DNA from 3 places in the Amycolatopsis sp. GA6-003 genome. Region 1 is predicted to be linked to each of the others. Evidence: riboswitches for the same ligand, from Rfam matches in the RefSeq annotation. Region 1 holds a riboswitch; each other region holds the start of a gene.
The links. Region 1 has a riboswitch for S-adenosylmethionine ahead of F9C12_RS29150 (methionine ABC transporter ATP-binding protein). Riboswitches for the same ligand answer to the same signal wherever they lie in the genome.

Region 1 (10,215 bases):
GATGAACAAGAGCATCACCGTCGACGTCGACGGCCACCAGCAGACCGTGCACAGCTTCGGCGGCACCGTCGGCGAGGTGCTCGAGGACGCGGGCCTGTCGGTCGGCGAGCACGACGCGCTTTCGCCCTCGCCGCAGGCGGCGGTCGGCGACGGCGGCGTCATCAAGCTCGAGCGCGGCCGTCAGCTGAACCTCGTCGTGGACGGCGTGTCCCGGCCCTCCTGGGTCCGCGCGACCACGCTCGGCGAGGCCATGAACCAGCTCGGCATGGGCAGCATGCTTTCCCAGGGCGCGTGGACGTCGATGCCGTCGTCCGGCGAACTGCCGCTGGAGGGCTCGACCGTCCAGGTCAAGACCCTGAAGCACATCACGCTTTTCGACGGCACCAACGCGCCCCGCCAGGTGAGCACCAACGCGGTGACCACCAAGGAGCTCGTCTCCGACCTGAAGCTGAACCTGGGCCCGGACGACGCGATCGAGGGCGGCCTCGACGTCAGCCTCAAGAACGGCGCCGAGGTCCACGTCAGCCGCATGGGCGTGTCGATGGTCAACCAGGAAGAGACCATCGACCCCGAGGTGCAGAAGGTCGACGACCCGACGCAGCTGCAGGGCCAGCAGAGCGTCGAGGACCCGGGCACGCCGGGCAAGAAGCTGGTGACCTACAAGGTCACGAAGAAAAACGGCGAGGAGATCGCTCGCGAGCAGGTCTCGGAGAAGGTCCTCGTCGAGGCCAAGGCCAAGATCATCAAGGTCGGCACCAAGAAGCCGCCGACGCCGGCGATCGGCGACACCGGCGTGTGGGACCGCATCGCGCAGTGCGAATCGGGCGGCAACTGGTCCATCAACACCGGCAACGGCTACTACGGCGGCCTCCAGTTCGACCGCCAGACCTGGAACGCCTACGGCGGCGGGCAGTACGCCCCGACCGCGGACAAGGCCACCCGGGAGCAGCAGATCGCGATCGCCGAGCGGGTGCGCGACGCGCGCGGCGGCTACAGCGCCTGGGGCTGCGGCTACAAGGCCTGAGCACGCTCTGATTTTCCGGCAGGCGGCCGGGAGCCTCGCGCTCCCGGCCGCCTGTTTTCGTCCGCCGCGTCGCCGCTGGGTAGGCTCGTCCGGTGGTGGAACTGCTGGGGCCTGCCGAAATCCGCGGGCTGGCCGACGAACTCGATGTGCGGCCCACGAAGAAGCTCGGGCAGAACTTCGTGCACGACCCCAACACGGTCCGCCGCATCGTCGAACTCGGCGGCGTGCGGCCGGGGGACGTCGTGCTGGAGGTCGGACCCGGGCTCGGGTCGCTGACGCTGGGCCTGCTCGCCGCGGGCGCTCAGGTCGTCGCGGTGGAGATCGATCCGGTGCTGGCCGCCCGCCTGCCGCGCACGGTCGCCGAGCGCGCCCCGGAGGCAGTGGACCGGCTGACGGTGGTCGGAGCCGACGCGCTGCGGGTGCGGGCCGCCGACCTCCCGGCTGAGCCGGTGTCGATCGTGGCGAACCTGCCGTACAACGTCGCGGTGCCGGTGGTGCTGCACCTGCTGGCCGAGCTGCCGTCGCTGCGCAGCGGACTCGTGATGGTCCAGACCGAGGTCGCCGACCGGATGGCCGCGGGGCCGGGCAGCCGCACCTATGGCGTGCCGAGCGTGAAACTCGCTTGGTACGGCCCGGCGCGGAAGGTCGCCGCGGTGCCGCGCGCGGTGTTCTGGCCGGTGCCGAACGTCGATTCCGCACTGGTTTCGTTCACCCGGACCGACCCGGTAGCCGGAGTGGATCGCGCCCGGCTCTTCGCGGTGGTCGACGCGGCGTTCTCGCAGCGGCGCAAGACTTTGCGGGCGGCGCTGGCCGGATGGGCCGGTTCCGCCGAGCGGGCCGGCGAGCTGCTCGCCGAGGCGGGAATCGACCCGAAGACACGCGGGGAACAGCTGGACGTGCACGCGTTCGCGCGGATCGCGGCTGCCGGTCATTGACCGGGACCCCGTCCGCGACGGCGGGCTAGGTTCGGCCGCAAGGCCCAGCTCGTCGGCGGCCCGTACGTCGCGGGGTTCTCCTTCGCCGGATTCCTGGTCGGGATTCCAGCGGCCTACTTCGCGTCCAAGAAGCGATACCAGTGGCAGCAAGGCAACGCGAGCACCTCCCAGTCGCGGAACTCCCCGTGCGTTGTGACCTCTAACGGCGGCCTCGCGGCAGGTATTCCGGATGCGAGCCACTGGTTCCGCTGTGTTGTCCGATGATCTTGCGTCGTCGCTGAGTGTGGGGCATCCATGGACAGACAGCTACTCTCGGTGATCGTGCGCGGACCGCGGAAACCGCCCTCCACCTGTGCCGAGCGCCTCGCCACCCCCTCGGCATTCGGGGGAGCTTGAGTGCTCCGCACCCCCGATTGTTCAGCGGTGCCGCCCGAAGGTGCTTCGCTTCCCTGACCTATCTCGACCCCGCTTCGGCCGCGGGCAGCCCTGCCTCGCGCCCCGCGTCAAGCCACCACTTGACAACGAGAAAACTCTTGTTCCACAAAGCTCTTTGATCGTCCACAGTGGAACGAACTAGTTCGCCGCCGTGGCCCGCCGCCCGGGTTTCGCAGGTCGAGGCACTGTTCGGCGACCGAGGTTCCGGGTTTTCGGGTCCTGGACGCCGGGTCCCGGGATGCGGGCACCACCAGACGTGTGATCTGCACCAACGCGCTTGCGTTCAGCCAATGGGATCGGCTTTACTCGAAAGCGTCCATCCCGAGCGACTGAGAGACCTGGCTCGCCGAAGTCGCAGCAACCACCCTCCGCAGGGCAGGTGCTACCGCCAGGACCGATGGAGGCTGTTTTCGATGAAGAGGGTCACCCGCCCGCTCCTGCTGACCCGCCGGCGCGTAGTCGACGAAGGTCGCCGCTCGGTATGTGCGTGTCGACGCTCCATGGTCATCGCCTGATCGTTTTTTCCGCACTTTCTTGCGCCGTCCACTGTGGACGGTAATTCGATGACGCCTGGCGCGCCCGGAAACTCCCGCCGCGCCTCGTTTGCCTGGAGCCCTTTCGTGATCACTGTCGAAAACGTGTCCAAATCCTTTCCCTTCCACGGAAGCCGGGTCGCCGCGCTGCGCGACGTGAGCGTCGACGTGCAAGCCGGCTCGCTGTTCGGGGTCGTGGGTCCGTCCGGTTCCGGCAAGTCGACCCTCGCCCGCTGCATCGCGCTGCAGGAGCGTCCCGACCGCGGCGTCGTGCGGCTCGACGGCCTCAACACCGCGACCCTCGACGGCAAGCGGCTGCGGGAGATCCGCCGCCAGCTGGGCGTCGTCGGGACCAAGCCGGAGCTGATCGCCGAGCGCACCATCGCCGGCAATATCGCCAGCCCGCTGGAGCAGCTCGGCGTCGACGGACCGCAGCGGCGCAGCCGGGTCGGCTCGCTGCTGGACCTGGTCGGCCTCACCGCCCGCGCCGCGCAGAAGCCGGAAGAACTCACCGACGGCCAGCTCCGCCGGGTCGCGGTCGCCAAGGCGCTCGCCGCCGGGCCCGCCGTGCTGCTCGCCGACGACCCGACCGCGGGGATCGCGGCCGAGGACGCCGGCGCGGTGCTCGCCGTGCTCGACCGGGCGCGCGCCGAACTGGGCGTGACGGTCGTCGTCACCACCCCGGACGCCGACGTCGTCCGCCGGGTCTGCGACGACGTCGCGGTGCTCGACAACGGCGTGGTCGTCGAGCGCGGCACGGTGCTCGACCTGATCTCGACGCCGGACAGCTGGACCGCGCAGGCGGTGCTGCCGTCGATCGAGACCTCGCGCGCCCAGGCCGCGAAGTACGACCGCGCGGTCGACGTCGTGCTGATCGGGTTCGCGTCGGTGGGCGCGCTGCTGCCCGAGGCGGCCAGCCGCTTCGACGTGGAGCTCGCCACCATCGGCGGCGGCCTCACCCGCGTCGGGGACACCCCGATCGCCCGGTTCCGCCTCGGCGTCCGCGGCGAGCGGGCCGACGCCGCGCTGTCCTGGATCTCCGACCGGGGCGCGCACGTGATCCAGCCGGCTCGCGGTCCGCAGAGCGTCGTCGCCGCCTGATTTCCCTTACGCCGAACCGTTTTTCCGAGGGCCGCCCCATCCAGATGGGGCGGCCCTCGCCGTCTCCGCCGGACGCGCCGCCCGAGGAATCAGGACACACGGGCAAAGTTTCAGGACAACCGTCCTGAAGTCTGTCCACTGTGGTCGTTCCGGCGCAAGATCGCCGCGAGTTCCGGATCCGCGTGTGCCTCGGCGGTCTGCTTCCACTTCGCCACCAGCGTGGCGAACGGCACCGGGCTGCCGAGGGATTCGGCTCGTTCCAAGGTCTCGACCAATTCGCCGGCGAACGCGTGCAGCTCTTCCGTCGACAGGTACCGCGCCCACGGGAACGCGGCGGGCAGCGCCTCGGCGGCGAGCGCGGCCGTCTCGGCGCTGCGCCGCATCAGCTCCACGAGGAGCGTGACGGTCGCCGAAAACCCGGCCACCGCCTGTTCCGCGCGCTCGGCGGTGACGAGCAGCAGATCGGGTTTGTCCTTCTCCCGTCGGCGAATCCGCACCGAACGGCTCGGCGCGGCCTCGAGCCGCTCCACCACCCGGCGCGGGCGCAGGGACAGCTCGGACAGGTTCACCTCGGGCGCGCGCATAGTTACAAAGTAGTTCCAAATTAGCTCGTCTGGCCACTCCGCGGCGACGACTGGGGGAACTTCCGTGCCGACGTTTTCTCCTGGCGGGACCTGGCGCGGGCCAGCCACGTAGGCTGGACGGGTGCTCGCCGTAGTTCCACCACCAGTCACCGTCCGGGTCCCGGCCAAGGTCAACCTGCACCTGGCCGTCGGAGACCTGCGGGCGGACGGATTCCACGAGCTGGTCACCGTCTTCCAGGCGCTTTCGCTCACCGACGAGGTGACCGTCGCGGCCGCCGACGAGCCCGGGCTCGAGGTGTACGGCGAGGGGGAGCGCACGGTGCCCACCGACGGCGCCAACCTCGCCTGGCGCGCGGCCCGGGAGCTGGCCGCCTACGCCGGACGGCCGGACGCGGATGAGCCGAAGGTGCGAATCGTGCTGCGCAAGGGCATTCCGGTCGCCGGCGGCATGGCGGGCGGAAGCGCGGACGCGGCGGCGGCGCTGGTCGGGCTCTCGTCGCTGTGGAAGCTCGACGTCACGCGCGACGAGCTGGCCGCCATCGCCGGCCGCTTGGGCAGCGACGTGCCGTTCGCGCTGTATGGCGGCACCGCACTCGGCACCGGCCGCGGCGAGCAGCTCGTGCCGGTGCTCGCGCGGCACACGTTCCACTGGGTGCTGGCCTTCGACGAGGAAGGCCTGTCCACGCCCAAGGTGTTCGGCGAACTCGACCGGCTGCGCGCCGACGGCAAGCCGCCGCGGATCGGGTCGCACACGCCGGTCGTGGAGGCGCTCGCGTCGGGAGATCCTCGCCAGCTCGCCCTCTTGCTCGGGAATGACTTGCAGGCGGCCGCGGTGTCGCTGCGGCCCGGCCTGCGCCGCACGCTGCGTGCCGGGGTGAACGCGGGCGCGCTGGCCGGATGCGTGTCCGGCTCCGGGCCGACCTGCGCGTTCCTGTGCTCCGACGCGGAAACCGCGGTCGAGGTGGCCGCCGAACTCTCCGGTGCCGGAGTGTGCCGGACGGTGCGGGTCGCGCACGGCCCGGTGCCCGGCGCGCGCGTGGTGGGCGGCGACGACGCCCCGCGCAACGCGCCGCCGCGCGTGCACGCCTGAATCAATAGTCCACAGTGGAAAGGATCCGGATGGCCAACCTGGTCAACCTGGAATCGGTGAGCAAGTCCTACGGCGTGAAGCCGTTGCTGGACAACGTTTCCCTCGGGGTCGCGCAGGGGCAGCGGATCGGCGTCGTCGGGCTCAACGGCGGCGGCAAGACGACGCTGCTCGAAGTCCTTTCCGGACTGAGCGAGCCGGATTCCGGCCGGGTGAGCCAGGTGCGCGGGCTGCGGATGGCCGTCGTCACCCAGCGCACCGAACTGCCGGCCGGAAGCACGGTCGGCGACGTCGTGCTGCAGCGCTATGGAGCCGAGCACGAATGGGCCGCCGACGCACGCGTCCGGTCTATTGTGGACGGTCTGGGCATCACCGCGATCGGCCTCGACACCCCGACCGCGAACCTGTCCGGCGGCGAACGCCGGCGCGTCGCGCTGGCCGCCGCGCTGACCGGCGAACTGGACCTGGTGGTGCTGGACGAGCCCACTAACCACCTTGACGTCGAAGGCGTCCGCTGGCTCGCCGACCACCTGCTGGGCCGCCGGGTCGCGGTCGTGGTCGTGACGCACGACCGGTGGTTCCTCGACACCGTCGCGAGCCTCACCTGGGAGGTCGCGAACGGCCGGGTCGAACAGTACGAAGGCGGTTACGCCGACTGGATTTTCGCGCGTGCCGAACGGGCCCGCCTCGCCGCGACCGCGGAGGAGAAGCGGCAGAACCTGGCGCGCAAGGAATTGGCGTGGCTGCGCCGCGGCCCGCAGGCGCGTTCCTCGAAGCCGCGCTACCGCGTCGAGGCCGCCGAGGCGCTGATCGCGGACGTGCCGCCGCCGCGCGATTCCGTGGAGCTGATGGCGTTCGCGAAACGCCGGCTCGGCAAAACGGTGCTGGAGCTGGAAGACGTTTCGCTGTCCGTCGGCGACCGGACGTTGCTCGACCACGTGACGTGGCGGATCGGCCCGGGCGACCGGATCGGTCTGGTCGGCGTGAACGGCTCCGGCAAGACCACGCTGCTGAAGCTGCTGGGCGGCGACGTCGAATCGTCGACCGGGCGGCGCGTGCAGGGCAAGACGGTCGCGCTCGCCCACCTGCGCCAGGAACTCGACGACCTGCCCGCCGATCTTCGCGTGCTGCAAGCGATCGAGCAGGTTTCGGGCCGGGTCGTGTTCGGCAAGCAGGAGATGACCGCGTCGCAGCTCGGCGAGAAGCTCGGCTTCCCCGCCGCCCGCCAGTGGACGCCGGTCGGCGACCTCTCCGGTGGCGAACGCCGCCGGCTGCAGCTGTGCCGGCTGCTGATGGCCGAGCCGAACGTGCTCCTGCTGGACGAGCCGACGAACGACCTGGACATCGACACCCTGCAGCAGCTCGAAGACCTGCTCGACGGCTGGCCGGGCACGATGGTGGTGGTCTCGCACGACCGGTACCTGGTCGAGCGGGTCTGCGACGCGACGTACGCGCTCCTCGGCGACGGCAAGGTCACCCACCTGCCGGGCGGGATCGAGGAGTACCTGCAGCGCCGCGCCCGCGCGAAGGAAGCCGCGCCGCGTCGCGAGGCACCCCCGGCGGAGAAGACCGAGGCCAAGCGCAGCGCGGCGGAAACCCGTGCGGCGCAAAAGGAATTGGGCCGGTTGGAGCGGAAGCTGGACCAGCTCGCGAAGCGCGAGGAGAAACTGCACGCGGCGCTGGCGGAGGCGGCCACCGACCCGGAGAAGCTGATCGAGCTGAACACCGAACTGAAGGCCGTGCTGGCGGAGAAGGACGACGTCGAGGCGCGGTGGCTGGAGACGTCCGAACTCGCTGAGTGACCCGTCCGCACGCTGTCTGCCGCCGGACATCCGCTGTTCACGCCGCCGCGGGCGGGCCCGGAAAAACCGGACAGTAATCTGACGCACATGAGTCGGTTTGTGGACACACTCGTCGGGAACGCGGCGGACCGGGGGCAACGGCGCGGCATGGTGACCGGCGAGCCCAAGGAGCCGGTGCGCCGGACCTGGGCGCAGGTGCACGACGAAGCGCGCCGGATCGCGGGCGGGCTGGTCAGCGGCGGATTGGCGCCGGGGAGCGCGGTGGCGGTGCTGGCCGCGGCGCCGGTGCTCATCGCGCCGACCGTGCAGGCGGTGTGGCTCGCAGGCGGCAGCGTGACGATGCTGCACCAGCCGACCCCGCGCACCGACCTCGCCGCATGGGCCGAGGACACGGTGAAGGTGCTCGCGATGATCGGGGCCGAACTGGTCGTGCTGGGCGAACCGTTCGACCAGCTCGCCCCGGTGCTGGAAGGCAAGGGCATCGGCTACCGGCTGATCTCCGAACTCGCGGCCGCGCAGCCGCTGGCCGAGATCGTGGAGACCGCCGAGAGCGACACCGCGCTGCTGCAGCTGACCAGCGGATCCACCGCGGAACCGAAGGCCGTCCGGATCACCTACGGCAACCTGTACACCAACGTCAAGGCGATGGTCGACCGCGCCGAGTTCGAGTTCGACACCGACGTGATGGTGTCGTGGCTGCCGACCTTCCACGACATGGGCATGGTCGGCTTCCTGACCGTGCCGATGACGTTCGGCGTCGAACTGATCAAAATCACCCCGGTCGAGTTCCTGACCGGCCCGCTGATCTGGCCGGAGCTGATCAGCAAGTACGGCGGCACCACGACGGCCGCGCCGAACTTCGCGTACGCCATCGTCGGCAAGCGCATGGCCCGGGTCGAGGACGACAACGCCTACGACCTGTCGAAGCTGCGCATCGCGCTCAACGGCGCGGAGCCGATCGACGAAACGGCCGTCGCGACCTTCGTGGACGCCGGAAAGCGGTTCAAGATGCCGCCCGAGTGCGTGTTCCCCGCCTACGGCATGGCAGAGGCGACGCTGGCGGTCTCGTTCGCGCCGCTGTTCACCGGCCTCACGCTGGACGTAGTCGAAGCGGACGCCCTGGAAGCGGACAACCGCGCGGTGCCGGTGCCCGAAGACGACCCCCGCCGCGGCACGGACGCGGTGCGCTCGTTCGCCCTGCTAGGCCGCCCACTGGACGGTCTGGAAGCGGACATCGTCGACGAATCCGGTGCGGTACTGGGCGAACGCCAGGTCGGCGAGATCCGCCTGCGCGGCGAGGCGGTGACCCCGGGCTACCTGACGGTCAACGGCCCGCTGGACACCCAGGACGCGGACGGCTGGATGAAGACCGGCGACCTGGGTTACCTGGTCGACGGCCAGATCGTGATCTGCGGCCGCCGCAAGGACGTCATCATCATGGGCGGCCGCAACCTGTACCCGACCGACATCGAACGCGCCGCCGGTTCGGTCGAAGGGGTCCGAGCAGGAAACGCTGTCGCGGTCCGCCTGGACGCGGGCAGCCGCCGCGAACGCTTCGCCGTGGTCGTGGAGTCCAAACTGGCCGGTGACGCCGCCGAGGAAAACCGCCTGGCCAAGGAAATCGCCGCCCGGGTCCGAGACGCAGTGGACATGCGCCCCTTCGCCGTCGTGGTCCTCCCCGCCGGAAGCCTGCCGAAAACCCCTTCCGGCAAGGTCAAGCGGGCAGCGACCGCAGTGCAGTACGCGGACAAGATCGCGAAAAACGCAGACGCCTAACTGCCGCCGCACCCGGCCAACCAAGCAGCCAGCCCCGGCCCCGCACCCCGATACGAAGCCAACAACGCGGTCTGGGGGTGCTTGTCAAGGCATCTTTCCCGCCTTGACAAGCACCCCCAGACCGTCGTCACACTCAGCTTCGGGGTGCCCCACGCAACCACCGCCCCGCGAGGTGCGAAGCACGAGCCGTCGGGGACCTCACCTCCCAGGCAACCCCTCCACCGGCGCCTCAGCGACCACCGGCCAAGAAGCCCGTCCAGCAGTGGCCTCGGTATGGTCCCGGCTCCCCGGAATCACCGGAGCCCTCCTTCCGGACCTCTCGGCCAGCTGCGCCTCCACCTCGTCGAGAAACTCGTCGACCTCGCGCTCGTCGTACCCGCGCTTGCCGATCAACGGCTTGGAGAACAGCACGTGGTGGACCTCGGCCGCGGTGAGATCGTCCTCGTCGGCGAGCGTTTTCGCGATCCGCCGCACGAAGTCGTCGACCTCCTGCTTGGCGTAGCCGCGGCGGCCGATCGGGGCGTTACCGAAAGCGACCTCAGCGAGATCCTCGGCGGTAAACGGCATGGATCATTCTCCGATTCAGGGTCGGGGTGGTGCGAACTCCTGAACTCCGTCCTAACTGGTCCCAGCCACCCCGGGAAGCCCGCGCCCGCCCGGACGACTCGATCAGGGCCCCATAAGCCACCCATCGAGTGAGAAATCGATCACGCACCGCCACAACGGCTCACCCACAGGCACCCCGGGCCGAAGTGGTCCTTGAGGCCGCATCCGGGTGAAACCCGGCATGGCGGGGTCAGGCGGCGTGGAACGCGTTCTGCGCCGCGGCCAGTCCCCGCGAAATCAGCGCCTCGGTGGCGTCCGCGCACCGGTCGATCTCGAACGGGAGCTCCTTGCGCTCGACCGTCGAGAAGTCCTTCAGCACGAAATCCGCCGGA
Region 2 (10,215 bases), 1.8 Mb from region 1:
GCTGTTGCTGGCACCGGTCGCGGGATGGAGCGGGTTGCTGCCCGGCCAGCAGGTAACCACGTCCGGTCGCCTCCTGCCCGCACGCGGCGGCGAACTGACCGCCGCGGTCCTCTCCGTCCGTGCCGCGCCAGTCGATATCGGGCCAGCACCCTGGTGGCAGCGCGCCGCCGCGGCCTTGCGGAACAGCTTGCATTCGCTGTGCTCGATCCTGCCGGAGGAACCAGCGGGCCTCCTGCCCGGACTGGTGCTGGGCGACACGAGCGCGTTGCCACAGCGGGTCGAAGGGGAGTTCAACGCCTCAGGGCTCACCCACTTGATGGCGGTGAGCGGCGGAAATCTCGTCATCGTCGGCGGAGCCGTTCTGCTGCTGTGCCGGTTGGTCCGCGCAGGCCCGAGGTTGTCCGCCGCGGCGGCCGGTGCCTGTCTGGCGGGATTTCTCGTGCTGGTGGGTCCCGAACCGAGTGTGGTGCGGGCCGGCGTGATGGGCGGTATCGGCTTGCTCGCGCTTGCCCTCGGACGGCGCGGTTCAGCGCTGCCCGCCCTGGCCTTCGCGGTGTGCGTTTTGGTGGCATGGGACCCAACGATGGCGGGAAATTTCGGTTTCGCGCTTTCGGTTCTCGCGACGGCAGGGCTGGTCCTGCTCGCGCCACGCTGGGCAGATTCGTTGGTACGAAAGGGGATTCCGCCCGGGTACGCCGAAGGTCTCGCCGTGCCGTTAGCCGCCTTCGTGGTTACCGCGCCAGTCATTGCCGGGATGGCGGGCACGGTCAGCCTCGTCTCGGTCGTCACCAATGTCCTTGCGGCACCAGTGGTCGCGCCGGTCACGGTGCTGGGCGTGCTGGCAACAGTCGTCGGGCCGTGGTGGCCAGGCGGAGGGCAGGTGCTGATCCATCTGGCCGATCCGGAAGCCCGGTGGCTGCTCACCGTCGCCCGGCATGGTGCGCGAGCGCCTGGTGCGGCGCTGTCCTGGCCCGGTGGCTGGTGGGGCGGATTGTGTGCGGCCGCCCTGCTGGTCGTAGTCGTGGTGGCGGCGCGGTTCCGTCGGCTCCGGTTGCTGGTGGCCATCGGGCTGGTCGTCGTGCTGCTGACGGTGGTCCCGGCCAAAGTCCTGATGCCTGGCTGGCCGCCGGACGGCTGGGCGATGGTGGAATGCGATGTCGGACAAGGAGATGCGCTCGTCCTGGCCACCGCCGAACCCGGCCGCGCCGTGGTCGTCGACACCGGGCCGGAGCCGGGGCCGGTCGACGAATGCCTGCGGAGGCTGGGTGTCGACCGGGTTCCGTTGCTCGTGCTGAGCCACTTGCACGCGGACCACATCGGCGGTCTCGCCTCGGTGTTCGACGGACGGGCGGTAGGCGCGATCGCGGTCGGGCCAGGGCGTGCTCCGGCGTGGGCATGGCAGTCGGTTTCCGGCGAAGCGCGGCGTCGCGGCGTGCCGTTGGCGCAGCTGAGCGAAGGGCAACGGCTGGAGTGGCCGGGGTTGTCGCTGGAGGTGCTCGGTCCGCACTACGCCACCACCCGGGCACCGGCATTGCAGGACGGCACGATGATCAACAACAGTTCGGTCGTCCTGCGCGCGGACACCGACGCCGGCCGGGTTCTGCTGACCGGAGACGTCGAACTGGCCGCGCAAGCGGATCTGCTGGCCGAGGGCGTCGACCTGCGAGCAGACGTCCTGAAGGTGCCGCATCACGGTTCGAGGTATTCGCTGCCGCAGTTTCTCGCGGCGGTGCGGCCGCGCACGGCGTTGATCAGTGTGGGCGCGGGCAACGGATACGGGCATCCGAGCAAGTCCACAGTGGACGTCCTCGGCACGATGGGAGTGCTGGTCGCCCGGACCGATGTGGACGGTGACACCGCCGTCCTGCCCGGAGGAAGCGGACCGGCGGTGGCGCGTCGAGGCGAGCCGCGGGGTCCGCCGCGGTAGTGCGGCGGACCCCGGGCCGGTGCGTCAGTAGCCGAGCGCCTTGGAGACGGCTTCGGCGGACGGCGGCACGGTGGCCTTCGGGCCGATGTGGTTCTCGACCGCGTCGAGGGTCTTGAGGCCGTCGCCGGTGATGAGGAGGACGGTTTCGGCGTCCGGGTCGAGCTTGCCGGTTTCGACGAGCTTCTTCGCGGTCGCCACGGTGACGCCGCCCGCGGTCTCGGTGAAGATGCCTTCGGTGCGCGCGAGCAGCCGGATGCCTTCGACGACCTCTTCGTCGGTGACGTCCTCGATCGCGCCGCCAGTGCGGTTGACCACGTCGAGCACGTACGGGCCGTCGGCCGGGTTGCCGATCGCGAGCGAGCGGGCGATGGTGTCCGGCTTCACCGGCTGGACCACGTCGTGGCCGTTGCGGTACGCGGTGGAGACCGGCGAGCAGCCGGTGGCCTGGGCGCCGAACACCTTGTACGGGCTGGCGTCCACGAGACCGAGCTGGCCGAGTTCGCGGAAACCCTTGTCCACCTTGGTGAGCTGGGAACCGGAGGCGATCGGCACGACGATCTGCTCGGGGATGCGCCAGCCGAGCTGCTCGGCGACCTCGTAGGCGAGCGTCTTCGAGCCCTCGGAGTAGTACGGGCGGACGTTGACGTTCACGAACGCCCACTTCGGGTGCTCGGCGGCCAGCTCGGTGGCGAGCCGGTTCACGTCGTCGTAGTTGCCGTCGACGGCGATCAGGTCGCCGTCGTAGACCGCGGTGGTGAGGATCTTCGCGCGCTCGAGGTTCTTCGGGATCAGCACGACCGACCGCCAGCCGGCGCGGGCCGCCGCGGCGGCGGTCGCGTTGGCCAGGTTGCCGGTCGAGGGACACGCGAGGACCTCGAAGCCGAACTCGCGGGCGGCCGCGAGCGCGACGGCGACCACGCGGTCCTTGAACGAGTGCGTCGGGTTGCCGGTGTCGTCCTTGACCCACACGCGCTTGAGGCCGAGTTCCTTGGCGAGCCGGTCGGCGCGCACGAGCCGGGTACAGCCGGGTTCGGTGTTCGGAGTCTCCTCGACGGTCGAGGGGACGGGAAGGAGTTTCTTGTAGCGCCAGATGTTGCGCGGGCCCGCCTCGATGTCCTCGCGGCGGACGCGGCCGAAGTCGTAGGCGACCTCGAGCGGCGAGAAGTCTTCGACGGAGACGAATTCCGGAGCGAGCGGCTGCCGGTGCCCTTCTTCCTTCGACACCAGTTCGACGGCCGGACCGAGGTCGAGCGTCTTGTTGGCGGAGGTGGCGCTGAGGGCTGCAGTCATCGCGAGGTTCCTTTCCTCATCTGCCCCGCCGAAGCGGGCCGGAATTGGCACCGTGGTCGTCAGCTACCCCGCGATCGCGGGATGACAGGCTGTACGCCGGTTGCCGGGGCTTCGTCGGGCCGTTCCCTCTGCCCCTCTGGATGAGCGGTATTCGGTTGTCGGAGCGCCGGCGGGCGCGTCCTCGGCTACACCGTACGACATCCCGATCAGCTCGTGCCACGGAGGCGGCCCACATCACCGGAGCGGACGGTTCGCGGGCCGGGTGAGAAGATGGCCGGGTGACCACCGCACCCGCGCCGCTGCACCTCGTCACGGGCGAGGAAGAACTGCTCATCGAACGGGCTGTGCGAGCGTCCCTCGACGCGGCCAGGGCCGCGGACCCGACGGCCGACCTGACGCGGACGCGGGTGTCCGATCTCACACCGCCCGCGCTCGCCGAGCTGGTCAGCCCGTCATTGTTCGCCGAGGGGCGGGTGATCGTGCTGGAGTCGGCGCAGGACATCTCGCAGGAGCTGTCCGACGCGGTCCTCTCCTACGCGAAGGCGCCGGCCGACGGCATCGTCCTCGTCGTCGTGCACAGCGGCGGCGGCCGGAGCAAGGCCGCCAAGGCGCTGCCGGGCGCGTTGAAAAAAGCGGGCGCGGAAATCACCGAATGCCCGAAGCTGACCAAACCGGCCGAGCGCGAGGCGTTCGTCCGCAACGAGGTGCGCCGGTCAGGCGGCAAGATCGACGCCGCGGGCCTGATGGCGCTGCTCGACTCGGTCGGCTCGGACCTGCGCGAACTGTCCTCGGCGGCGACGCAGCTGGTCGCCGACACCGGGGGAGTCGTCGACGAGCAGGCAGTCCGCCGCTACCACACCGGACGCGCCGACGTGACCGGCTTCGCGGTGGCGGAAAAGGCCGTCGCGGGCGACCGGGCCGCCGCGATGGAGTCGCTGCAGTGGGCGATGCAGCTGGGCGTCCCGCACGTCCTGGTGGCCGACGCGCTCGCCGACGCGGTGCGCACGATCGCCCGCGTGTCCGCCGCCGGGCGCGGCAACCCGAACCAGATGGCGGGCGAACTGGGCATGCCGCCGTGGAAGATCCGCAAGGCGCAGGGCCAGGCCCGCGGCTGGGGCCAGGACGGCCTGGCGACCGCGATGCGCGTCGTGGCGAGGCTGAACGCCGAGGTCAAGGGCGCGGCGGCGGATGCGAACTACGCCCTGCAGCGCGCGGTCCTCGACGTGGTCGCGGCCAGGGGAGACCGCTGACTTCGAGGCGGTCCCGCTTTGGCGGAGTCGTCGCGGGGAAGCCGGTGAACGCCGCCGGGGCTGTGCGGTTGCTACCGAAGGGCACCGCTGCCCCTCGGGATGACGGGGTCACCTGGCGGGAGCCGTGGGGAGCTGGTGACGCCGCCGGGGCGGTGCGGTTGCGGCCGAAGGGCACCCCTGCCTCCCAGCCGACGGGACCACCCGGCGGGAGCCGCGAGCAAGCCGGTCAACGCCGCCCGGACCCGGTGATGGCGCCCGAGGACACCGCTGTCCCTCGGCTGACGGGACCACCCGGCGGGAGCCGTCGGCAACCAGGTGAACCCGGCCGGATCCGCAGCGGCCGCGTCCCCAGGGCACGGAAAAGGCCCGGCAGCCGAAGCCGCCGGGCCTTCCGGAAAGACTGCGCTCAGAGCTGGTTCACGCGCTTCGCGAGAGCCGACTTCTTGTTCGCGGCCTGGTTGGCGTGGATGACGCCCTTGGTGACGGCCTTGTCGAGCTTGCGAGCGGCGTCGCGCTGCAGTTCGAGGGCCTTGTCCTTGTCGCCGGCTTCGGCGGCCTCGCGGAACTTGCGGATCGCGGTCTTCACCGAGGACCGGATCGCCAGGTTGCGCTGCCGCGCCTTCTCGTTCGTCGTGATGCGCTTGACCTGCGACTTGATGTTGGCCATGGAGGCGTTCCTCTTTCACTCGGTGAAGGTCGCTGCCGCGTTCGTGTGGCTCCAAGCCGACCCCGAGGGACCAGCCGGGTTTCCTCCCTGACGGAATGCCGCACGGCAACAGTCGGAAATCTTAACAGCCCTGCTCGCGGCCCCGGCGAGGGCCCCGGAGCCGGAAATCGCGCGGCATCCCGGCGGCGGCTCCGTTACGGTGGGTTTCGGTAGTGCCTAGGGTTCCGTCGCCTGCCCGTGGTCCCGCGGAGCGGGTCGCGAAGACAACGAGGGCGGGCGGGCCTGGTCCGAGCGGCACCTTCGGCGGGGCGCCGAGCCTTGCCGTTCATCTGACGGGACAAAAGCCTGGAGGACCCGGTCTTCAGCGTGCGCTGAAAACCTGAAGGGGTCCGGATGAACACCACTGCCCTCGCCATGGTTCTCGTCGCCGCGGTCGTGCACGCCGGGTGGAACCTCGCCGCCAAACGGGTTTCCGGCGGTCCGCGGTTCGTCTGGCTGTACTACACGGTCTCGGCGGTCGCGATGCTCCCGGTGATCGCGGCAGCGCTGGCCGTCGAACCGGAACGTCCACAGTGGACTTGGCTGCTCGCCGCCGCGGGCACTGCGGTCCTGCACGTGGCGTACGGGATCGTGCTGCAGCGCGGATACGAGGTCGGCGACCTGTCGATCGTCTACCCGCTGGCGCGCGGCACCGGCCCGCTGGTCTCGGTGCTCGTGGCCGTCACCGTGCTGGGAGAACGGCCGGGGGTGCTCGGGCTGATCGGCGCTTTCCTGGTTGTCGCCGGCGTCCTCGTGATCAGCCTCGGCGGCAGCACCGGCGACGCGAAAGCCCGGCGCGCCGGGGTGTTCTACGGCGTCGCCACCGGCGTGGTCATCGCGGCTTACACGCTCTGGGACGCGCATTCGGTCACGTCGCTCGGCGTGCCTCCGCTCGTCTACTTCGGCGGCGGCGCGATCGGCCAGAGCATCCTGCTCGCGCCGGCCGCCGTGCGCGGCCGGTCCGAGATCAAGCGGCTGTGGCGCGACCACCGGCGCGAGGTGCTGATCGTCGGACTCGCCTCGCCGGCCAGCTACCTGCTGGTCCTGTACGCCCTGCGGATCGCGCCGGTCAGCCTCGTCGCTCCGGCGCGCGAGCTGTCGATCGTCTTCGGCGGGGTCGCCGCCTGGCTCGTGCTCCGCGAGCGCAACGCGGTCCGCCGGCTCGCCGGATCGCTGGTCGTGCTGGCCGGGATCGCCGCGATTGCGGTCGCCTGAGCGGCTCGGGTAGGCAGGAGCCATGGACGTACTGAGCAGCCGGGTGCTGATCCACCCCCGCGACCACGAGGTGTCCACCGCGTTCTACCGCGACGTCCTCGGCCTCGCGATCGAGCGAGAATTCCCTGGCGGCACGCGGTTTTTCGCCGGCGGCGGGTCGATCGAGGTGGTCGGTGAGGGCGAGGCCGGGCCCGGTCCGGACGTCAACCTGTTCCTGCAGGTCCGCGATCTTCCGGCGACGCTGGCCGAACTGGCCGGGCGCGGGGTCGAACCGGTGCGCGAGGCCCGGCGCGAACCGTGGGGCACCGACGAGGCGTGGATCGCCGACCCGGACGGGCTGCGGATCGTGCTCGTCGAGGTCCCGGAGGACCACCCGTTGCGCCGCGACCAGCGCTAGCCCGGTTTCACGGCCCGCAGCTGGGCGGCGAGCGCGGCGAACCCCGGCGGGTCCCAGGTCCAGGTCTGCAGGTCGGTGAATCCCGCCGCGGCGGCTTCGCCGGCCAGCTCGTGCCGGGTCACCGGAAGCCATTTCTCGTGCGCCGAGAGCAGCAGCCGTCCGCCTGGCCGCAGCACGCGGAACAGCTCGGCGAACGCCGCCGGGCGGTCTTCCCAGAACTGGACGTTGTTCACGGTCAGCACGACGTCCGCGGACGCGTCCTCGCAGCCGGTCCGGGCCGCGTCGCCCGCGCGCACCTCGGCGCGGTCGCCGCAGCGGTCCGCGCAGAGATCCCGCATCTGCGGGGAGGGCTCGACGCCGATCACCTCGCCGGCGAGTTTGCTCGCCGCGTCGAGGCCGACCCCGGGACCGGGGCCGATGACCAGGACGGTCTCGTCCGGTTCGAGGCGCGCGAGGTCGACGACGCGGTGCTCGGTCGCGGCGTTGCCGATCGCCATCAGCTTGCCGCCGAGCCTGCCCAGCAGGCCGCTGGGGTGGCCGAAGGCCCGGTCGAGCGCGGCGTCGAGGACGCCGGGGCCGGGCGGCGAGGGGGAGGGTGAAGTGGTCATGCTTCGAGGTCATCACGAGACGCGCGGGGCCGCATCGGGGATGACCCCCACCCGCACCCGGAGGTCCATGGGACGATGGGGTACGGACATCCCCCACCATCCCGAGGACAGCCCGAGTGACAGCGCCCAAGACGTTCGCCGACACCACCTTCACGCCGCCGGAGTTGATCCGCAACTTCTGCATCATCGCCCACATCGACCACGGCAAGTCGACGCTGGCGGACCGGATGCTGCAGCTGACCGGCGTCGTCGAGGAGCGGGCCATGCGCGCGCAGTACCTCGACCGCATGGACATCGAGCGGGAACGCGGCATCACGATCAAGGCCCAGAACGTCCGGCTGCCGTGGCAGGTGGACGGCAAGGACCACGTCCTGCACCTGATCGACACGCCCGGCCACGTGGACTTCACCTACGAGGTCTCGCGCGCGCTCGAGGCGTGCGAGGGCGCGATCCTGCTGGTCGACGCCGCGCAGGGGATCGAGGCGCAGACGCTCGCGAACCTGTACCTCGCGCTCGAGAACGACCTGCACATCATCCCGGTGCTGAACAAGATCGACCTGCCCTCGGCGGACCCGGAGAAGTACGCGGCGGAGATCGCGCACATCATCGGCTGCGAGCCCTCGGACGTGCTGCGCGTGTCGGCGAAGACCGGCATGGGCGTGACCGAGCTGCTGGACGAATGCGTGCGCCAGGTCCCGCCGCCGGTCGGCGACGCGGACGCGCCCGCCCGCGCGATGATCTTCGACTCGGTCTACGACACCTACCGCGGCGTCGTCACCTACATCCGCGTGGTGGACGGCAAGATCACGCCGCGCGAGAAGATCAAGATGATGTCCACCGGCGCGACGCACGAACTGCTCGAGGTCGGCATCATCTCGCCGGAGCCGAAGGCCAGCAAGGGACTCGGCGTCGGCGAGGTCGGCTACCTGATCACCGGCGTGAAGGACGTGCGCCAGTCGAAGGTCGGCGACACCGTGACGTCCGAGCGCAACGGCGCGAAGGAGCCGCTGGCCGGCTACCGCGACCCGAAGCCGATGGTGTTCTCCGGGCTGTACCCGGTGGACGGCTCGGACTACCCGGAGCTGCGCGAGGCGCTGGAGAAGCTGCAGCTCAACGACGCCGCGCTGACCTACGAGCCGGAAACGTCGGTCGCGCTGGGCTTCGGCTTCCGCTGCGGCTTCCTCGGGCTGCTGCACCTGGAGATCACCCGCGACCGGCTGGAGCGCGAGTTCGGCCTGGACCTGATCTCCACCGCGCCGAACGTGGTGTACCGGGTGGTGCTGGAGGACCGCAGCGAGGTGATCGTCACGAACCCGTCGGACTGGCCGACCGGGCTCAAGATCGCCGAGGTGCACGAGCCGGTGTCGAAGGTGAGCATCCTCGCGCCGTCGGAGTTCGTGGGCACGATCATGGAGCTGTGCCAGGCGAAGCGCGGCACCCTGCTGGGCATGGACTACCTGTCCGAGGACCGCGTCGAACTGCGCTACACGATCCCGCTCGCGGAGATCATCTTCGACTTCTTCGACACGCTGAAGTCGCGCACGCGCGGCTACGCGTCGCTGGACTACGAGGAGTCCGGCGAGCAGGTGGCGGACCTGGTGAAGGTCGACATTCTGCTGCAGGGCGAGACGGTGGACGCGTTCTCCGCGATCGTGCACAAGGACGCTGCTTACACCTACGGAAACCGCATGGCGACGCGGCTGCGCGAGCTGATTCCGCGGCAGCAGTTCGAGGTCCCGATCCAGGCCGCGATCGGCTCGCGGATCATCGCGCGCGAAACGATCCGCGCGATCCGCAAGGACGTGCTGGCGAAGTGCTACGGCGGCGACATCTCGCGGAAGCGGAAACTGCTGGAGAAGCAGAAGGAAGGCAAGAAGCGGATGAAGACCGTCGGCCGGGTGGAGGTGCCGCAGGAGGCCTTCGTCGCGGCACTGTCCACTGAGGACAACGGGAAGAACAAGAAGTAGTCCCACCTTCGGGTGAACGGCGGCTCCGGGTTTCCGGGGCCGCCGTTTTTTGTCGGTGGCGGGTGGTGTCCTCAATTGCGGACAGGAACTCTGGTGCGCACAGGGAAAGGAGAGCACCATGACAGTCATGATGGAAAGCCAGGTTCCGCCCGGGTCCGGTCCCATGACGGTGCGGGACCTCGAGGGGATGCCGGATGATGGCCGCCGTTACGAACTCATCGACGGAGTGCTGGTCGTGACTCCGGCGCCGGGGTACCGCCATCAGAAGATCGGGTACCGGCTCTACCACGTGCTGGAAGCGGCCTGCCCGCCGGAGTTCGACGTCCTCGGCGCACCGTTCGCCGTGCACGTCGGCGACCGGACGGAGCTGCAACCGGACGTTCTGGTCGGCCGCAGCGAGGACTTCACCGACCAGGATCTGCCGGTGCCGCCCGTGCTCGCCGTCGAGATTCTGTCGCCGAGCACGGCGATCCACGACTTGAACACCAAGAGAGCCGTCTACGAACGGCTGCGGGTGCCGAGTTACTGGGTGATCGACCCGGCCGCACCCGAACTGACTGTGTTCGAACTGGACGCGGACGGCTTGTACCAGCAGGTCGCCAAGGCCGCGGGAGCCGAGGCCTTCGAAGCGCGGCAGCCGTTCCCGGTCCGGGTGGTGCCCAAGATGCTTGTCGAGAGGGGCTGAGCGGAGCCGAACTTCTCGCGTCCGGCGCCTGCCGGGACGCTCAGCCGTTCCCGATGATCCTGCCCACCTCCACGAACACCGCGGCCCGGCGTTCGGCGGCCATCACGCGGTCATATTCCGCCCAGTCGTCGTGGGTGCCGGTGGCGGCTCGGAAGACCTCGCGCAGCAGG
Region 3 (10,215 bases), 2.4 Mb from region 1:
GATCTCGTCGCCGCCGGGGAGCCAGGAGACGCCCGCCTTGTCGTCCGGGCGGCCGTGCGGGAGGACCTCGGCCTCGAGGAAATCGCGGTACTCGCGGAAACCCGGCCGGGCGAAGTCGCGGAGGATTTCGTCGCGGCGGGCGGCGAACTCGTCGTTCGGGGCGGGCTGGCGCAGCAGCGGGTCGTTCTCGGGCTCGGCGAGGTAGCGGTCGAGGTGCGCGATCGCGGCCTTGACCAGGCGTTCGACCGGCAGGAGTCCCGCGGCGATGCCGTCGCGGTGGCGTTGCGCGACGGCGCGGAGGTACTCGGGGATCTCGCGGAGCCTGCCGAGATGCGCCTCCGCGGTTTCCGCGGTGACGGTGATCATCGGCAGCGCGGACAGCAGCCCGGACGCGGGCCCGACGAACAGGTCGGTGACGGTGAAGTCGACGACCCGGCTGTCCATCCGGTCGAGGCTTCCGGCGATGGAGCTGAGCACGACGTCGCGGGTGACGCGGTCGGCCGCGCCGAGCCCGGCCGGGTCGACCGCCTCGGCGCGCTCCCGGATCCCGGCGAGCTTCTCCCGGAACGCCGCCTCCGCCGCGGCCGACGGATCGCCGAGCCCCGGCGCGTCCGGCCGGACGCCGAGAATGGCGGCGTCGAGCGGCTCGTGGTCGAACGACGCCTCGACCAGCTCGTCGGCGAGATCGGAAACGACGGACATCGGCGTGGACCCCCAGGGTAGGCGGAGAAGGTGCTGCCGCCGACCCTAATCGAGACCCGCGCCGCGACGCCCGTCTCCCGGCTGGCCGGTCCCTCGGCAGGCCTACCGGCGTGCCGGGGCGTGGAACTCGGGGCGGCCGGGTTGGGGCGGGTTTTCGCTTTTCCGCGCTGGTGCGGCGGTTGGCCTGGGCGCGCTTTGGCGGCGGTTGGCCTGGGCGCCATGCCAGGAAGGCACGGTTCGCGAGGCCTTTCGGACAACCGGCCACCGCCCGCATCCCGCCAGCCGCCGCGGTGGCGCGCGGCTCGCCGATGCCGAGGGCAAGGCATCCCCCACGAGACAAGGCCCGCAAGACTCTCCGGACAACTCGCCACCGCCAGCCGCCGCGGCGGCCTGCGGCTCGCCGACGCCGGGGGCAAGGCCTCCCCCGCGAGACCCTCCCGACAACCCGCCACCACCCGCATTCCGCGAGCCGCCGCGATGGCCCGCGGCTCGCCGATGCCGGGAGCAAGGCCTCCCCCGCGAGACCTTCCGGACAACCCGCCACCACCCGCGCCCCACCAGCCCGCAGCTCGCCGACGCCGGAGGCAAGACCGCCATGCCAGCGCGACCACACCCCGCAAACCCTTCCGGACAACCCGCCGCCACCCGCGCCCCGCCAGCCGCCGCGGTGGCGCGGGGCACGCCGGGCGCGGTGGTGCGGCCGGGTGCGGCGGGCGAGGCGGTAGCGTTGCCGGAGTGGCCGTGACCGATCCCGCCGACATCCGCCTGCTCGCCGCGCTCGCCGAGCTGGGCAAGGGGGCTGTGCACGAGCTGGCGGCGAAGGTCGGGATGGATCCGAGGGAGGTCGCCTACCGGCTGGTCGCGCTGTCCGGGAGCGGATTGCCGCTGCTGGTCGGGGTCGAGAGCGACCCGAACGGCCTTCGCGCGGCGATTTCCGGGGCTCCGGCGTCGTGGCAGCGTCCGCAGGGGGGCGGGTATCCGGGAGGGCCCGGGTCGGCGCCGTTCCCCGCGGCCGGGCCCGGCCAGGGCGTGCCGCCGGGTCCGGCCTCCGCGCCGATGGCTTCCGGCCCGGCCGCGATGCCCTCCGGTCCGGCGCCGAACGGCCCGGCTTCGGCGGGAGTCCCGGGGCGGGGCGCGCAGGCTCCCGGGATGCCGGGCTCGTCCGGTCCGCATCCGCCGGGACAGTCCGGGATCCCCGACTCGGCCGGGATGCCGGGGCACTCCGGACCGCACCCGCCGGGGCAGCACGGCATGCCCGGACCCGGGACCTCCGGCGCCTACCCGCCCGGGCAAACCGGTCTCCCCCCGGGCCCGGGGCAGCACGGCAGGCCCGGGCCGGGGACGTCCGGCGCCTACCCGCCGGGGCAGAACGGCATTCCCGGACCGGGAGTGTCCGGCGCCTACGCACCCGGACCGGCCGGGATTTCGGGCGCTTACCCCCCTGGGCCGAACGGGATTCCCGGCGGAATGTCCGGCGCGTACTCCCCCGGGCAGACCGGGATGCCGCCCGCCGGGGCGAGTGTCCACAATGGACCTTACCTGGCTCCGGACCCGGTCGTCAGCACGTGGGGCGTCCCGCAGACGGCTTCCTGGGCCCGCGGCGACGAACCCCGGCCCGCCGCCGCGCCCGCGAAGCAGGGGCGGATCGGCGAGACGATGCAGTCGCAGGGGCTCGAGGGGGAACAGCTTTCGGTGCAGCTGCTGGAAGTCCAGGATCCCGCCGACTTCCTCTTCGGCGCGGCCGGATACCGGCTCGAGGACGGCGAGCGGGCGGTCGTCGTGCACACCGAGATCACCAACCGCGGCCCGATCCCGTTCGCGTCGCTGCCCGACAACTACCTGGAACTCGTCACCGACAGCGGCGAGACCATCGCCAAGGCCCCGGTTTCGCTGACGTCGCGGCCGCCGCACAAGATCGGCGTGCAGCCGGGCGAGACGCTCGGCGGGCACACCGTCTACGTCCTCCCGACCGCCACCCGGGTGGTCGCGGTGCGCTGGAGCCCGCGGCCCGAGCCGGACGAACGCACCCTGACCTGGGCCGTCGACTAACCGGCCGGCCGGCGCCCGCGCCGGTCGGCACCCGGCGCAGGCGCTCGCGAGGCCTCCCGTCTCGCGGGAGGTCCGGAGCACCGGCCACATCGTCCGGACACTCCGCCCAGCGGCCATCCGCGAGACGGGCAAACCCCGCGCATGCCTCGCCAGCAAACCACGCAGCCACCGGGCTAGTTCCCGTGCCGCAAGGTCTCCAGCGCACCGGCCACACCGTCCGGCTACCCCGCCCAGCGGCCATCCGCCAGACGGGCAAACCCCGCGCATCCCGCGTCAGCAAAACCACGCAGCCACCGGGCTAGTTCCCGTGCCGCAAGGTCTCCAGCGCACCGGCCACACCGTCCGGACACTCCGCCCAGCGGCCATCCGCGAGCTGGGCAAGCCCCGCGCATGCCGCGCCAGCAAACCACGCAGCCACCGGACTAGCTCCCGCCCCGCAAGATCCCCAGCGCACCGGCCACACCGTCCGGCTACCCCGCCCAGCGGCCATCCGCCAGACGGGCAAACCCCGCGCATGCCACGTCAGCGAAGCCGCAGGACTAGTTCCCGTCCCGCAAGATCTCCAGCGCACTAGCCAAATCGTCCGGATACTCCGCCTCGAACTCCACCCACCGGCCGTCCGCCGGATGCGCGAAGCCGAGGGTTCGCGCGTGCAGCCACTGCCGCGTCAGGCCGAGTTTCCGGGCCAGCACCGGGTCCGCGCCGTAGGTCAGGTCGCCCGCGCACGGGTGGCGCAGCGCGGAGAAGTGCACGCGGATCTGGTGCGTGCGCCCGGTTTCGAGCTTCACATGCGCCAGCGAAGCCGCCCGGAACGCCTCGACCACCTCGTAGTGCGTGACGCTCGGCCGTCCGCCCGCGACGACCGCGAACTTGTAGTCGTGCCGCGGATGGCGGTCGATCGGGGCGTCGATGGTGCCGCGCGTCGGGTCGGGGTGGCCCTGGACGACGGCGTGGTAGCCCTTGTCGACGGTCCGCTCCTTGAACGCCCGCTTCAGCACGGTGTACGCGTGCTCGCTCTTGGCCACCACCATCACCCCGGTGGTGCCCGCGTCGAGCCGGTGCACGACGCCCTGCCGTTCGGCCGCTCCGGACGTCGAGATGCGCAGCCCGGCCGCCGCGAGGCCGCCGACGACCGTCGGGCCGGTCCAGCCCGGGCTGGGGTGCACGGCGACGCCGACCGGTTTCGAAATCACCACGATGTCGTCGTCATCGTGCAGGATCTTCATGCCTTCGACGGGCTCCGCGACGATTTCCGCCGCCCGTCCGGGTTCCGGCAGCGTCACCTCGAGCAGCCCGCCCGCGGCCAGCCGGTCCGATTTGCCCGCCGGACGGCCGTCGAGGAGCACGTCGCCCGCCGCGGCGAGGTCCGCGACCGCGGTGCGGGACAGGCCGAGCAGTTTGGCGAGCCCGGCGTCGACGCGCATCCCGTCGAGCCCGTCCGGGACGGGCAGCATGCGCGCGCTCACTCGGAGTCCTTCTTCTTGCCGCGGGTGGAGGTGCCGTCGTAGTCCTTGCCGAGCAGGGACAGCAGCACGATCAGCGCGCCGCCGACGCAGATCGCGGAGTCGGCGATGTTGAAGATCGCGAAGCCCTGCCCGTTGGGCACGAACGCGGAGATGAAGTCGACGACGTGCCCGCGCAGCGGTCCGGGCTCGCGGAAGAACCGGTCGGTCAGGTTGCCGAGCGCGCCGGCGAGCACGAGCCCGAGGCCGATCGCCCAGCCGACCGAGCGCAGCCGGCGCGAGATCCACACGATCGCGATCACGACGCCGATCGCGACGAGCGCGAGCACCCAGGTCATGCCGGTCGCCATCGAGAACGCGGCGCCCGGATTGCGGGTGACCTGCAGGTAGATCAGCCCGCCGAGGATCGGCTTGGGCTCCTTGCCCTCGAGGTTGGCGACGACGAGGTTCTTCGTGATCAGGTCGATCGCCCACAGCAGCGCCGCGACCGCGAACACCACCCAGACCCGCCGCTTGGGCAGCGGCGAGGTTTCCTCGGCAGCCCCCTGCTCAGGCGGTTCCGCAGACGGCTCGACCTCGGATTCGGACGGCGAAGGATCGGTGCTCACCCCTCCATTGTCCACAACCGCGCCCGAGCAGGTCACAGCGGCAGTCCCCGGCCGGAATCCGGTCGCCCGGCGCCCGCTGGTTCCGCCTGTTTCGCCGTCGTGCCCGCCGAGATCCCCACCCGCGCCGCCGCGGCGTGGACCCCGCCGACTGTCTCCCGCTGTGGGCGGCCCACTGGCGGGCCTGTCCCGCACCGAACCGCGAGAAATCCACGACGGTCAGCAGGCCGCCCTAGCCGACTGCCTCCCCCGCGGCGGCGACGCCATCAACCGCGTTCCCCGTCGTCGAGTTTGAAATGATCAGTCAACCGGTCGATGGTGAATTTGTTGCTGAGACGGCAAGCGCTGTGCTGATTGGCGAACATGCCGCTCTGCCAAAAGCCTTCGGTCCGGTCGCGGACGGCCACCCATTCGACGGGGACGACGTACTCGGCGGTGTCGTTCGTCGACCAGCCAGGTGCGAGCGAGGTACTCGTGTCCGCCGTCGCGGTAATAACGGAAGAAGACGACATTGATCGGCACCCCGTAGCTGGTGTTGAGGTAGGTGACGATGCGCTCGGTCGCGGAGTCCGCCTCGGCGGCGACTACGGACAAGCGGTGGTCCCTGTTCAGTTCTTCGGGCGGATTGCTGCCCAACCTCCAAGACGTGCAGTGCGCCGTCTCCGTCGACTGCGGGCAAGTCGATGATTTTTCCGAAGCTGGTCGGCACTTTGCTGCCGATCAGCAGCAACCGAGGACCCAAGATGTCCGGGTCCGCCTTCGATCAGGAACAGAAACCGGGCAGCTCCCGCGTGTCCCCCACCGGCGCCCACCGGCCGTCCACCTTCGCGTACTCCCACCGGGCGCCCCGGGCCACGATCTGTCGCAGCGCCAGCACCAGCCGGTCCACGTGTTCCTCGGTGCTCCCCAGCCCCAAGCTCACTCGGACGGCCTGCTGGCCCTCGCTTCCGGCTTCACGGATCAACCGCCGGGCGGCCACATGCGCGCAGAATGCCCCGTCCCGCACGCCGATTCCGTACTCAGCCGACAGAACCGCCGCCAGCCAGCCGGGCTCGAATCCGTCGACCACGAAACTGACCGTGCCGACCCGGTCCACCGGTGCGTCGAAGAAGCGCAGCTCGGCAAACCCGGGCAAGCTCTCGAGACCCTTGCGCAACCGCTCCAGCAGCGCGGCCTCGTGCGCACCAACGGCATCCCAATGCGCCGCCAGCTGCTCGCAGGCCACGCCGAGCGCATACACGCCAACGGTATTCGGCGAACCGGCCTCGTGCCGTTCCTCGCCGGTGTTCCACACCACGGCTTCCTCGGTCACCAGTTTCGTCGCACCGCCGCCGGCCAGGTACGGCTCGGCCGCCCGCAGCCAGTCGCTGCGGCCGATCAGCGCGCCCGCCCCGAACGGCGCGTACAGCTTGTGCCCGGACAGCGCGACATAGTCGACATCCAGCTCCCGCACCGAAATCCTCCGATGCGGAGCGAGCTGCGCGGCGTCGAGCGCGACCCGAGCACCGTGTTTCCGGGCCACCGCGGCGATTTCCGCGACCGGCAGCAGCTCGCCGGTCACGTTGGACGCCCCGGCGACCACCACCAATCGCGGCCCCTGCGGACATTCCGCCAGCGCTTCGTCCACAACGGACACCGCGGCGAGCCGGGTGCGCGGCAGCCGCACGCGCCGGACGTTCGGGCCCCGCCACGGCAGCAGGGCCGCGTGGTGTTCGCTGTCGAACACCACCACGGAAGTCTTGCGCGGCAACGCTTTCGCCAGCAGGTTGAACGCGTCCGTGGTGTTGCGGGTGAAGATCACCGAATCGCCGCTGCGGGCGTCCACGAACCGGCGCAGCACGTCGCGGGTCCGCTCGTACAGCCGGGTGGAGACCTGCGAAGCGAAGCCCGCGCCGCGATGCACGCTGGCGTACCAGGGAAGGAACTCGTCGACCGCCGTGCGCACCGCGTCCAGGCAGGGCGCGCTGGCCGCGTGGTCGAGGTTGGCGTAGCCGATGTCGCCGCCGGTGACCAGCGGGACCCGCAACGCGGCACCAGCGACAGCGGGAACAGCAGAAACAGTTTCCGTGGACCGGTCGAGTGCGAGAGTCATGACGGTGCCTCCTCGGCGTTCCGGGGGACCCCCGGCGAGGGGCCCGCGCTTGCCCGCCGCACTGCGCGACCGGCCTGGTCCTCACCCGGGGCACCCCACCGCGGTAGGAGGGTTGCCGGCCAGCAAGCCGGGGCTTCGCGCTGGCACTCATGACCTGGAACCGAAGATAGCGGAAAACCCGCGAAGAAAGCCAGCCCCGTCTCGTGATCTGAGACGGCGGTCACCCGACAGTCTACAAAGGACAGAAGGGTCAGGCCCCGGATTCCCCGTGCCAGCGGGCGAGGCGGCCGGCCCGGTCGACGGCCCGGATGCGCCGTTCGGTCGCGTCGCGGTCGGCGGCGGTCGTGACCACGAGAAGCTGATCCTCGACCTGCAAACGGCTCGTTTTCTGCGGGGTGAAGCCCGTCCCGCCGCGCACCACGAGGCTGACCGTCGCCCCGGCGGGCAGCCGCAGCTCCGACAGGTACACGCCGTGCAGCTTCGACCCCTTCTGGATGCGCACCTGCAGCAGTTCCGCGCCGAGTTCGTCGAGCGGCGCGGCGTCGACCTCGATCTCGTGCGCCTGCGTCGCCTTCGTCAGCCCGAGGATCCGCGCGAGCGGGCTGAGCGTCGCGCCCTGCAGCAGGGTGAGCACGATGACGAGCACGAAAACCGCGTCCACGAGCCGTTGCGCGCCCGGCACGCCTTCGGACAGCGGGATCATCGCGAGCACGATCGGCACCGCACCGCGCAACCCCGCCCACGACAGGAACGTCTGCTCCCGCCACGGCAACCGGAACGGCAGCAGCGACAGGATCACCGACAGCGGCCGCGCGAGCAGCAGCACCACCGCGCCCGCGACCAGGCCCGGGATGAGCGTTTCGAGCAGCCGGGTCGGCGACGCGAAGAGACCGAGCAGCACGAACAGCCCGATCTGCGCCAGCCAGCCGAGCCCTTCGGCGAACGACAGGGTGTCCGACCGGTGCGGCAGCTTGGAATTGCCCAGCACCAGGCCCGCGACGTAGGTGGCGAGCAGGCCGGACGCGTGCGCCAGCTGTCCCGAGGAGTACGCGAGCACGCACACCGCGACCGTGGCGAGCGGGTACAGGCCGGTCGCCGGAAGCGCGGCCCGGCGCAGCGCCTGCGCGCCCAGCCAGCCGAACGCGAGGCCGAGCGCGAGGCCGGCGAGCAGTTCGTAGACCACCAGCAGCGGCAGCGACCAGTCGACGGCCTCGCCGGACGCGAGCACGACGACCGCGATGTAGGCGGGCGCGTCGTTGACGCCGGATTCCAGCTCCAGCGCGCCGACGAGCCGTTTGCCCACCCCGGCCGTGCGCAGCACGGAGAACACCGCCGCCGCGTCGGTGGACGCGAGGACCGCGCCCCACAGCAGAGCGAGCCGCCAGTCGAGGCCGAGCAGCCAGTGCAATGCCGCGCCGGTGACCGCGATGCTGATCACCACGGCCACTGTGGACAGCAGGATTCCGGGCCCCAGCGAGGGTTTCACCGCCGACCAGCGCGTGGTGAGCCCGCCTTCGGTGAGGATCAGCACGAGCGCGGCGAGCCCGAGGGACTGGGTGAGCGCGGGATTGTCGAAGCGGATGCCGAACCCGGCCTCGCCGAGCACGACGCCGATCCCGAGATACAGCAGCAGCGACGGGAAGCCGAGCCGGATGGACACCCGCACCGCGACGACCGAGACGACCAGAACCAGCGCTCCGACGCCCAGCAGCACGGGAAGCTCGTCCACTCTGGCCCTCCCTCCCGGTCGCCCGCAGGCGTCCAGAATAGTGAGGCAGGGTCCGGTTCCCGAGCGCGCACCACCGGTGCGGGGGACGGCGCAGGTGTGTTACGACGCCTCGGCGGCACTCACCGTCGCGAGATCGACACCGAGCGCGGCGAACGGCCCCTTCGCGCTCGGCAGGACCCGGATCGCGCGCTGCTGGTCCCGCGTCAGCCATCCCGCCTCGACGGCCCGCTCCAGCACCGCCGCCGGAACCGCGCCGGCCAGGTGCTCCCGCCGCTCTGTCCAATCCAGACAGTCGCGCAGCAACGGCCGCCGCGGCCGATCCGGCACCGCGACGCCGAGATCGGCCAGCACGTCTCGTCCGGCGTCGGTGAGCGCGAGCCCGTCCGACACGTCGATCAGGCCCCGTTCGACCATCCCGTCCCGCAAGGCGACCCCGAGCGTCCCGGCCAGATGGTCGTAACAACTGCGCGCGAAGGACAACCGCTGCACCCGCAACGAAGTCCGCAGCCCGGACGGCCGTTTCAGTTCGGCATGCTGCGCCAGATGCTCGATCAACTCCGCGACCCGCGGATTCGCCAGCCGCACGTACGCGTGCCGCCCCTGCTTCACCCGCGCGACGAACCCGGCCTCGGCCAGCCGCGTCACGTGCTCGCTGGCCGTCGAGACCGCGATCCGCGCGGCGGCGGCCAGTTCGCCGACGGTCCAGGCGCGGCCGTCGAGCAGGGCGAGGCACATGGTCGCGCGGCTCGGATCGGCGAGCACTGCGGCGACTTCGGCCAGTCCGACTGTTTCCATACGGCGAGGGTAGAGCGGGCAAGGTTCGGCGGCGGCCGAAAAGTCGCCTCGTGAGTGTTCATCCCGGTTAGAACCGGGATGAACACTCACGAGCCGCTACAGCGCGTCGAGGAACTTCGCGCCCAGCGAGACCGCCGGTTTGGAGTCGTTGGCCCCCTCCAGGAACACCGCGAACGCCAGGTCGCCGCGGTAGCCGACGAACCAGCCGTGCGCCTCCGCGCCGTCGCCGAACTGCGCGGTGCCGGTCTTGCCGAACACCGGACCGGAGTGCGAGAGGCCGGTCGCCGTGCCGCCGGTGACGACCTCGCGCATCATCCCGCGCAGAGCCGACAGCACCGATCCGGACGGCGGCTGGTAGCCGGTGTTGACCTTGGTCCCGCCCTCCCACAGCCGCGGCACGACCGCGCGCCCGGACGCCGCGGTCGCCGCCAGCACCGCCGCTCCCATCGGGCTGACCTGCACCTTTCCCTGTCCGATGCCGTCCTCGACCTGCTCGTCCGCGTTCGCCGCCGGGTCGACGCGGCCCAGCTCGGTGGACAGGCCCTCGATCGCGAAATCGGCGTTGAGGCCGAACTGGGTGGCCGCCTTCGCGAGCCCATCGGCGGGCAGCTGCGACGCGAGCCGGCCGAACGTCGTGTTGCACGACTTCGCGAACGCCTTGTGCACGGTCGTCGTGCCGAGGTCGAAACCCTCGTTGGAGAGCGTGCGGGTGCCGATCCGGTCGGTCAGCGGGCACGGCACCGAGGAATCCGGCGTGACGAGCCCGGCTTCCAGCGCCGC

Region 2: linked by a shared signal. The riboswitch ahead of thrC (threonine synthase) and the one ahead of F9C12_RS29150 (methionine ABC transporter ATP-binding protein) in region 1 are both predicted to bind S-adenosylmethionine.
Region 3: linked by a shared signal. The riboswitch ahead of F9C12_RS39725 (aminotransferase class V-fold PLP-dependent enzyme) and the one ahead of F9C12_RS29150 (methionine ABC transporter ATP-binding protein) in region 1 are both predicted to bind S-adenosylmethionine.

Annotation. Positions count from the first base shown of each region.
Region 1 is NZ_CP176499.1:6,387,536-6,397,750, forward strand. It holds gene F9C12_RS29140 (transglycosylase family protein) at 1-1,024, shown strand, start outside; gene rsmA (16S rRNA (adenine(1518)-N(6)/adenine(1519)-N(6))-dimethyltransferase RsmA) at 1,117-1,959, shown strand; SAM riboswitch class I at 2,708-2,798, shown strand; gene F9C12_RS29150 (methionine ABC transporter ATP-binding protein) at 3,015-4,028, shown strand; gene F9C12_RS29155 (hypothetical protein) at 4,139-4,612, opposite strand; gene F9C12_RS29160 (4-(cytidine 5'-diphospho)-2-C-methyl-D-erythritol kinase) at 4,734-5,702, shown strand; gene F9C12_RS29165 (ABC-F family ATP-binding cassette domain-containing protein) at 5,732-7,501, shown strand; gene F9C12_RS29170 (fatty acyl-AMP ligase) at 7,589-9,277, shown strand; gene F9C12_RS29175 (DivIVA domain-containing protein) at 9,476-9,844, opposite strand; gene pth (aminoacyl-tRNA hydrolase) at 10,074-10,215, opposite strand, start outside.
Region 2 is NZ_CP176499.1:8,175,982-8,186,196, forward strand. It holds gene F9C12_RS36870 (ComEC/Rec2 family competence protein) at 1-1,927, shown strand, start outside; gene thrC (threonine synthase) at 1,952-3,217, opposite strand; SAM riboswitch class I at 3,231-3,364, opposite strand; gene holA (DNA polymerase III subunit delta) at 3,496-4,467, shown strand; gene rpsT (30S ribosomal protein S20) at 4,874-5,134, opposite strand; gene F9C12_RS36890 (EamA family transporter) at 5,528-6,388, shown strand; gene F9C12_RS36895 (VOC family protein) at 6,411-6,785, shown strand; gene F9C12_RS36900 (class I SAM-dependent methyltransferase) at 6,782-7,393, opposite strand; gene lepA (translation elongation factor 4) at 7,510-9,360, shown strand; gene F9C12_RS36910 (Uma2 family endonuclease) at 9,479-10,045, shown strand; gene F9C12_RS36915 (pyridoxamine 5'-phosphate oxidase family protein) at 10,086-10,215, opposite strand, start outside.
Region 3 is NZ_CP176499.1:8,780,349-8,790,563, reverse strand. It holds gene F9C12_RS39750 (DUF885 domain-containing protein) at 1-702, opposite strand, end outside; gene F9C12_RS39745 (AsnC family protein) at 1,444-2,751, shown strand; gene F9C12_RS39740 (RluA family pseudouridine synthase) at 3,291-4,217, opposite strand; gene lspA (signal peptidase II) at 4,214-4,822, opposite strand; gene F9C12_RS39730 (hypothetical protein) at 5,086-5,331, opposite strand; gene F9C12_RS39725 (aminotransferase class V-fold PLP-dependent enzyme) at 5,583-6,911, opposite strand; SAM riboswitch class IV at 6,952-7,066, opposite strand; gene F9C12_RS39720 (potassium/proton antiporter) at 7,162-8,640, opposite strand; gene F9C12_RS39715 (ArsR/SmtB family transcription factor) at 8,740-9,435, opposite strand; gene F9C12_RS39710 (penicillin-binding transpeptidase domain-containing protein) at 9,532-10,215, opposite strand, start outside.